Regions from separate parts of the Massilia paldalensis genome, predicted to be linked through region 1. Evidence: predicted binding sites of a transcription regulator. Region 1 holds the regulator's gene; the other holds the start of a gene.

Region 1 (4,447 bases):
GCGCTCCAGCATCTCGCGCGTCACGCACATCATCAGGGGAGAACGCTGGCGCATCATCGACAAGGCCTTCTGCGCGAACGGATCGGCATCGCCCGCCAGCGCGGCCATCACGCCGGCCACCGAGTCCGCGCCAAAATGCGCATCGATGCGTTCGCGCTGCGCCTGCAGTTCGCTGGCGCCCGCCCCATCCGCGAACGGCGCGGCGAAGGCGCGGATCGCGTCGGCCAGCGCCGCGCCCGGCGTGGCCTCGACGAGCGCGAGCAGTTCGCCCATGCGCTCGCCCGGCACGAACAGGTCGGCCAGGCCCAGGTAGAGGCCATCGGCGGCGCCGACGGTGGCGCCGGTCAGGCCCAGGTAGTGGCCCAGGCGGCCCGGCGCGTGCGACAGGAAGTGGCTGCCGCCCACGTCCGGGAACAGGCCGATGTTCACCTCGGGCATGGCCATCTTCGTCCGTTCCGTCACGATGCGCAGGCCGCAGCCGGGACCGCCCTGGGCGATACCCATGCCGCCGCCCATCACGACGCCGTCCATCAGCGCGACGTAGGGCTTCGGATAGAAGTGGATCAGGTGGTTGAGCGCGTATTCCTCGGTGAAGAAATCCTCGAGCAGCGCGCTGCCGCCCATCGGCGTCGCGCGGCCGACCTCGTGGAAGAACCGGATGTCGCCGCCGGCGCACAGCGCCTTCTCGCTGCTGCTGCGGATGACGACGGCGTGGACGGAGGCATCGTCGCGCCAGGCCTGCAGGGCCTGCGCCAGCGCGCGCACCATGTCGAGCGACAGCGAGTTCAGGGCTTTGGGGCGGTCCAGCGTGATGATGCCGGTGCCATTGGCGACGCGGGTCAGTACGTATTCGGTCATGTGTCTCGTTATTCGACTAATCAGACCCTTATTCTAGCGGCAGGGTGGACGGCTTGCCGCCCGCCCTGCGCGCCACGCCATGCGCGCGCCCGTCAAAGCAAAAAGGGCGCCGATGCGCCCTTTGTTCACGTTGCCGTTATGGAATCAAGCCGTGGCCGGCTCGGCGTCGTCGCCCGCGTCGGGCAGGCGTTTCGGTGACGTGTGCGTGAAGTCCTGCATCATCTGCTTGTACTTCAAGACCTGGCGGTCGAGCCGGTCCATCAACATGTCGATCGCGGCATACAAGTCGTGCGCGGCACTGGCGACATGGAGGATCTTGCCGGCGACGCGCAAGTTGATCTCCGCCTTCTGGCGTTTGGCCTTCTCGGTGAGGTTGTCGATGCAGAGGATGACGTGGGTATCGATCACTTGATCGAAATGGCGGGTAATGCGTTCGAGCTTGTTCTGTACGTACTCTCGGATGGCCGGGGTAACATCGAGGTGATGTCCGCTGATGGTGAGATTCATACACACTCCTTTGAAGAGGCGCTGCCACAACCACGCGCGCATCCGCGCTTCATGCGCAGGTGGCAACGTTTTGACACGAACTGGCCGCAAGGACTCGTCCAACGACGACAAGTACTTGCTACAAGGATTTGCGGAGGCTGACGGGCGGGATCTTCAAGGCTTCTCGGTACTTGGCGACGGTGCGCCGCGCGATGACCATTCCCTGCTCCCCCAACATGTCCGCGATCTTGCTGTCGGATAAAGGGTTCTTGGGGTCTTCTGCTCCTGTGAGTTGCACGATGAGAGCCCGGATTGCCGTCGAGGATGCTTCTCCTCCCGCCTCGGTGGCAACATGGCTCCCGAAGAAATACTTCAACTCGAACATGCCGTGCGGGGTCAGCATGTATTTCTGAGTTGTGACTCGAGAAATTGTGCTCTCGTGTAGACCTAGTGTATCAGCTATCTCGCGCAAAACAAGGGGCCGCATGGCAACGGCGCCATGGGAGAAAAAATTGCGCTGGCGCTCGACGATGGCCTGGGCCACGCGCAGGATCGTGTCGAAGCGCTGGCGCATGTTCTTGATGAGCCACTTCGCTTCCTGCAGCTGCGCATTCAGTTGCGTCTCGGACTTGCCGCCCTTGAGGGCCTGCGCATACAGGCTGTTCACGCGCAGGCGCGGCATGACCTCGGGATTCAATTGCACGCTCCAGCCATCCTTGGCGCGGCGCACGATCACGTCCGGCACGACGAAGTCGGAGACGTCCGATGCGAACGCGGCGCCCGGATGCGGGTTGCACTGGCGGATCACGCTCTGCGCCTCGCGCAGGTCTTCGTCGTCGCAGTCGAGCGCCTTCTTGAGCTTGTTGAATTCGCGCTGGGCGAACCAGGTCAGGTATTTTTCGACGATGGTCAGCGCCATGCGGCGCGTCACCAGGGGCACGTTCGGCATGCGCCGGATCTGCAGCGCCAGGCACTCGGCCGCGCTGCGCGCGCCCACGCCGGCAGGCTCCAGGCTCTGCACGAGGGAGAGCGCCGTGCGCAGCTCGTCGAAATCGATCTCCAGCTCTTCCGGCAGGCGCGCGTGGATGTCGTCCAGCGATTCTTCCAGGTAGCCGTTGTCGTCCAGCGCATCGACCACCAGCTCGACCAGCGCGCAGTCGCGCGGCGCGCAGCACGACAGGCGCACCTGCTCCATCAGGTGCTCGCGCAGCGTGACGGGACTGGCTTCCAGCTGCGGGCGGCCATCCTCGTCGTCGGCGCCGCTGCCGCTGTTGCCGCTGCGGCCCTCGCCCCAGTCGGCATCGCCGTCGCCGCCGTGCGCATCGTCGCTGCCGCCGCCCTCGCCTTCACCTTCGCTGCCGGCGGCCTTGTTTTCCTCGCCGCTGCCCTGCTGCGCGGGGGCCTCGGCCGGCGCCGGCGCGCTGTTGATGGCGCCGTCGGCCAGCAGGCGCACGGAACGGTCGAGCGGATCGTCGAGCCGTTCCAGCAGCGGGTTGTCGCTCAGGACCTGCTCGATCTCCTGGTGCAGCTCCAGCGTGGACAACTGCAGCAGGCGGATCGATTGCTGCAGCTGCGGCGTGAGCGCAAGGTGCTGTGAAGTCTTGAGTTGCAGCGTCTGTTTCATACCTACATTCGGAAGTGTTCACCCAGATAGACGCGGCGTACGGATTCGTTGGCGATGATGTCGTCGGGGCGGCCGGATGCGAGCACTGCGCCCTGGTTGATGATGTAGGCGCGGTCGCAGATGCCGAGCGTCTCGCGCACGTTGTGGTCGGTGATCAGCACGCCGATCCCGCGCTCCTTCAGGAAGCGCACGATGCGCTGGATCTCGATCACGGCGATCGGGTCGACGCCGGCGAACGGCTCGTCCAGCAGCACGAAGCGCGGGTTGGTCGCCAGCGCGCGCGCGATCTCCACGCGGCGGCGCTCGCCGCCGGACAGCGACAGCGCCGGGCTCTCGCGCAGCTTCTCGATCTGCAGCTCGCTCAGCAGCTCGTCGAGGCGCTCGGCGATGCGCTGCTTGCTCAGCGCCTTGCCGTTCTCGCGCTGCAGTTCCAGCACGGCGCGGATGTTTTCCTCGACCGTCAGCTTGCGGAACACCGACGCTTCCTGCGGCAGGTACGACAGGCCCAGCAGCGCGCGGCGGTGGATCGGCAGGCTCGAGACGTCGTCGCCGTTGATGTCGATGGTGCCGGCATCGGACGGCACCAGGCCCACGATCATGTAGAACGAGGTCGTCTTGCCCGCGCCGTTGGGCCCCAGCAGGCCGACCACTTCGCCGCAGGCGACCTGCAGCGACACGTCGCGCACGACGAGGCGCTTGCCGTAGCTCTTCTGCAGGCCCTTGACGACGAGGGTGCTGCCGCCGGCGCCGGTACTGCTATTGCCGGCGACGGCCGCGTTTTCCGTGCTCGTCTCCATCACTTCTTCTCCGTGGCCGGGACATTCGCCGCGGGCGCTGCGGCCGGCGTGGCGGCGGCGGGCGCCGCGGCTGCCTGGTTACGGCGCGGCGCCAGCGTGATGCTGCCGCGGCCCTTGCCCTGCACGTCGGCGCCGCTCGGATCGTTGCGGCCCACCAGCACTTCCCTGCGGCTGTCGTACGAGATGAACGGGCTATCCATTTCCTGCGTGACCTTCTTGCCTTCGAGCTGGCGGATCTCGGCCTTGGAGAACAGCTTGATCAGGTCGGCGCGCTCGTCGTATTCGATGCGCTGGGCCTGGCCCTCGGCCCACAGGTCGGGGCCGCCGTCGCGCTTCTGGCGGAAGGTGGCCACCTTGCCCGCCGCGGCGGTCAGGATGAAGGTGCGGTAGCCGTCCGGCGCTTCCTTGACCTCGGCGCGGTCCGACTTCAGCACCATGGTGCCGCGCGTGATGACGACGTCGCCGGTGGCGACATAGTTCTGCGTGACCTGGTCGACGTGGGCGTCCTTGTAGTCGATCGTGATCGGCTTGAGCGCGTCCGCCTTCTCGGCCGAGGCGGCCAGCGGCACCAGCAGGCAGATGGCGGCGGCGAGTAGTTTGTTCATGGTTGTCCTCAGGTGAATGGGCTTCAGCGCGGCTGGCGCGGCGGATAGACGGTGCGTCCCCGGCCGAGCTGGGCCTG
Region 2 (4,447 bases), on a different contig from region 1:
TCGTTCATGAAGGCGGTCTGGGCGTCCAGGTGGGTGCGGACGGCCGGGCTCACGGACTGCGCGAACGGATACGGATACATGCGGTGCCTCCTCGGTGTGAATTGTCCATGGGTTGTCGGACCGTGGCGCCGGCATGGCAGGCGCCACGGGAGCTCACAGCCTAAGGTTGCGCCGGCCTCGCCGCTTGATCTGGACTAATCGTGCCGGGCTTGCCATTCGCCGGGTCCGGCCGAGGCTGGCGCGATAATTGCATCGGCACCCGTATCTGAACTCGTCCGGGAGCCCCCATGTTTTTGCCTAACGATGTGATTCAGTATGCCGGTCCGCTGCGTACGATCCGGGTGTTGTGGATCGACCGCCCGCGCGCCCTGGCCTATACCTTCGAGCTCGGCCTGGCCCATAGCCAGCCGCGTACCCATCCCCTGGCCACGCTGGTCGAGGACGTGCAGGAGGGTCGCGCGCGCCTGCTGCTGCACGACCCGTACGCCGCTCCGCCGCCGCCGCCGCTGCTGCCGCAGAAGTACCGCGACCTGCAGAACAAGGCCTGGGACATCGTCAGCGCCCTGCAGGCGCAGGTGCCCGGCCTGTACCAGCCGCGCGAGCGCGCCGCCATGGTGGCGCGCTGCGCCGAGGAGTACGGCGTGTCGCGTCCCAGCGTGCTGCGCTACCTGCGCCGCTTCTGGGAACGGGGCCAGACCGTGGATGCCCTGCTGCCCGACTACGGCAACTCGGGCGCCCGCGGCAAGACCCGCGGCGTCAGTGCCGGCGTCAAGCGCGGGCGCCCGCGCAAGTCGGGCGACCATCCGGGACTGAATACGGATGCCGACATGCGCGCGACCTTCCGCGCCGCGGTGGCGCGCTACGCGGCCACGCATCCGGAGTTCTCGCGCCGTGCCGCCTACCGCCAGATGCTGGCCGACTACTACCGCGGCCACGCGCCCGACGCCGTGCCGACCTTCGGCCAGTTCAACTACTGGCTGGACAAGGACGGCGCCCCGCCGCAACGTTCCGCCGCCCGCCGCAGCGCTTCCCCAGCCGCCGCAGCGGTGCAGTCTGTCATGCGCCTGTAACTTTCCAGTGCGCCCCGGCCCATGATGGTGCAGCGCCGCAAAGCGGGCCGGGCGTGCCATTTTCCCCTATCGAGATCGCATGGGCTTACCCGCTACAGGTGCGTCTTTCGTGCGCTGCAAAACAAAGTCTGATTTGCAATAAATAAAGTACGCACCTGATTCCATTGCGCACTCGTACCGACGTTCCTCCAGCGGGGCACAAAACAAACATTATTTGAAAATAGGTGCTTACGACGAACTTACATCCTGTCCGGATCGTAGCTCACTTTATTTTCTACGTAGATTTATCCTCCGGAATCTGCCTTGCTGGCACGGCTATTGCTGAAACACAAACTGAAGAAGAAGTGTTCCTGCAATAACCAGCCGAGGTGCGGATGAAACGTTTGACAAGGTCGCTGACGCGACGCGAATTCCTCCACCGGGCCGCCGCAGTCGGCGGTTCCGCCCTGTTACTCAACACGATGAACGCCTGGGGCATGGGCATCGCCTCCCGCGCCGGGACGCCGCCGGCCCTGTCGGGCAGCGGCAAGGGCAAGAAGGTCGTGGTGCTCGGCGCCGGCCTGGCCGGCATGACGGCCGCCTACGAACTCGCGAAGCTCGGCTACCAGGTCGAGGTGCTGGAAGCGCGCAGCTTCGCCGGCGGCCGCTGCCAGACGGCGCGCAAGGGGTTCAGCCTGCAGGAGCTGGGCGGCGAGATGCAGACCTGCCGCTTCGACGAAGGCAACTACATCAACCACGGCCCGTGGCGCATTCCCCTCGACCACCAGTCGACGCTGTACTACACGCGCCAGTTCGACATCCCGCTCGAGGTCATGGTCAACGACAACGACCACGCCTGGGTCTACATGGAAGATGCGGGCCCGCTGTCGAAGCAGCGCCTGCGCGCCGCCCAGGTCAAGGCCGACATGCGCGGCCACGTGGCCGAGCTGCTGGCCAAGTCGGTCCAGGCCAAGAGGCTCGACGCCAGCCTCACGCCGGACGACCAGCGCCTGCTGCTCGACTACCTGGAGCACGAGGGCGCGCTGCGCAAGACGGACCTCGTCTACCGCGGGCGCAACGGCCGTGGCTGGGCGGTGCCGCCGGGTGCAGGCCTGAATCCCGGCAAGCCGTCCGATCCGCTCGGCTTCCACGAGCTGCTCGCGTCCAAGGTCGGCAAGGTCTACAGCGCGGTGCAGGAATTCCCCATGCACGCGACCATGTTCCAGCCCGTCGGCGGCATGGACCGGATCGCGCAGGGCTTCGCCAAGCGCCTGGGCAAGAAGATCCGCTACGGCACCGAGGTGCAGTCGATCCGCCAGTCGCCGGACGGCGTGACCATCGCCGTCAAGGACGTCAAGAGCGGCAAGCTGTCGCAGGTGAAGGCCGACTGGTGCCTGTGCGCGATGCCGCTGTCCGTGCTGCGCACCGTCGACAGCGATTTCTCGGACAACTTCAAGGCCGCGATGAAGTCGGTGTCGTATGCGCCGGTCGGCAAGATCGGCCTGCAGATGAAGCGCCGCTTCTGGGAAGAGGACGACCAGATCTACGGCGGCCACGTGCTCACCGACATGAAGGGTATCAACACGATCTCCCTGCCCTCGTCCGGCTGGCAGACGAAGAAGGGCGTGGTGCTGGGCTACTACCACTATGCGCTCGATGCGATCGAGGTCAGCGCCCTGTCCCCCGCGGAGCGCGCCGAATTCGCCGTCGCCGCCGGCGAGAAGATCTTCCCGGCCTACCGCGACGCCTACGAAAACGCCTTCTCCGTCGCCTGGCACCGCGTCCAGTACAACCTGGGTGGCTGGGCCGAATGGGACGAGGCCGGCCGCGAGAAGGCCTACCCGACGCTGCTGGCCGGCGAAGGCCGGGTCATGCTGGCCGGCGAACACCTGAGCTACCTGACCGGGTGGCAGGCCGGCGCCATCGAATCGGCCTGGCAGCAGATCGAACAACTCCACAGGAAAGCCAACGCATGACCTTCAGCACGCACCTCGCACACGTCATCCATGCAGCCTTGCTCGGCACGGCCGCGCTGCTCGCCAGCGCCCCCGCCGGGGCCGACACGATGGACGGCAAGACCCTGTTCGCCAAGAACTGCGCGGCCTGCCACCAGGCCAACGGCAAGGGCATCCCGGGCGCCTTTCCCGCACTGGCGGGCAATGCCTTCGTGCAGGGCGCGCCCGTCGACGTGGCCACCGTGCTGCTCAAGGGCCGCGGCGGCATGCCCGATTTCTCGGGCAGCCTGAACGACGGCGACATCGCCCAGGTACTGACCTACGTGCGCAGCAACTGGGGCAACAATGCGCCCGCCATCACCGAACAGGAAGTGGGCGCCCAGCGCACCGCCCTGGGCGTGGGGCCCGCCACCAGCAGCCGTTTCGGCAACAAACACTAACCACAGAGAGAACCCATGAAGAAGCCATCGATCGCGCTGCTGTCGTCCACCGTGCTGCTGCTGTCCGCCATCCTGCCCCTGACCGCCGGCGCCCAGGACATCGTGCGCCACAAGCTGCCGAACTCCGACTTCCCCATCGCCCAGGCCGTCACGATTCCGCCGGGCGCCACCATCCACTTCATCAGCGGCCAGGTGCCGCCCACCGTCAACAAGGGCGCCGACCCGAATTCCCAGGCCGCCTTCGGCGATATGAAGACCCAGACCGTCGGCGTGCTCACCAAGATCCAGGACATCCTGAAAGGCATGGGCCTCTCCATGGGCGACGTCGTCAAGATGCAGGTCTTCCTCGTCGGCGATCCGGCCAAGGGCGGCAAGGCCGACATGGCCGGCTTCATGGAAGGCTATACCCAGTTCTTCGGCGGCAAGCAACCGAACCTGCCGGCGCGCGCGGCCTTCCAGATCGCCGCGCTGGCCAACCCCGGCTGGCTGGTCGAGATCGAGGTGGTCGCCGCCAAGAAATAAGCTCCCACGCTTCGCCGTTTTGCCCGCATCGCTGCCGTTCGCACCACGTGTTCATCGCAACGTAGTCCAATAACAAAAGGGGTAATCCATGAAGAAGGCCATCATCCATTCCGGCGTCGCCGCCGGCGTCCTCACCTGCAGCATGGGCCTGGCGCACGCCGCCGACGACAAGCCCGCGGCGCCCGACGACGTCGTGCCCGCCGCGGCCACGCCGGCCGTCGAAGCCGGGCCCACCAACGCAGGCGTCGTGATCGTGACGGGCACGCGCGCATCCGGCCTGAAGGTCGAGAACAGCGCCTCGCCGATCCAGGTGCTCGACTCGAGCTCGCTGCAGCGCACGGGCCAGCCGGACCTGATCCAGGCGCTGTCGCAGAACCTGCCTTCGCTGAACGCCCAGGCCTTCGGCGGCGACATGGCCAACATGACGCTGTCGGCGCGGCTGCGCGGCCTTTCCCCCAACAACACGCTGGTGCTGGTCAAC

Evidence for each region. The regulator sigma-54, encoded in region 1, starts transcription at its own class of promoters, with help from an activator protein. The targets are predictions, from matches to a motif close to TGGCANGNAANCTGCTTT.
Region 2: a site for sigma-54 is predicted at 1,378-1,395, ahead of ACI1V7_RS03120 (flavin monoamine oxidase family protein). Genes of this name have one in related genera too.

The regions. Positions count from the first base shown of each region.
Region 1 is NZ_JBJCIU010000003.1:833,294-837,740, reverse strand. Features, by position in the region: gene ACI1V7_RS18465 (enoyl-CoA hydratase/isomerase family protein) at 1-858, opposite strand, end outside; gene hpf (ribosome hibernation-promoting factor, HPF/YfiA family) at 1,003-1,365, opposite strand; gene ACI1V7_RS18455 (RNA polymerase factor sigma-54) at 1,484-2,968, opposite strand; gene lptB (LPS export ABC transporter ATP-binding protein) at 2,971-3,765, opposite strand; gene lptA (lipopolysaccharide transport periplasmic protein LptA) at 3,765-4,370, opposite strand; gene lptC (LPS export ABC transporter periplasmic protein LptC) at 4,394-4,447, opposite strand, start outside.
Region 2 is NZ_JBJCIU010000001.1:682,582-687,028, reverse strand. Features, by position in the region: gene ACI1V7_RS03130 (phasin family protein) at 1-80, opposite strand, end outside; gene ACI1V7_RS03125 (hypothetical protein) at 288-1,070, shown strand; gene ACI1V7_RS03120 (flavin monoamine oxidase family protein) at 1,445-3,025, shown strand; gene ACI1V7_RS03115 (c-type cytochrome) at 3,022-3,444, shown strand; gene ACI1V7_RS03110 (RidA family protein) at 3,460-3,966, shown strand; gene ACI1V7_RS03105 (TonB-dependent receptor plug domain-containing protein) at 4,055-4,447, shown strand, end outside.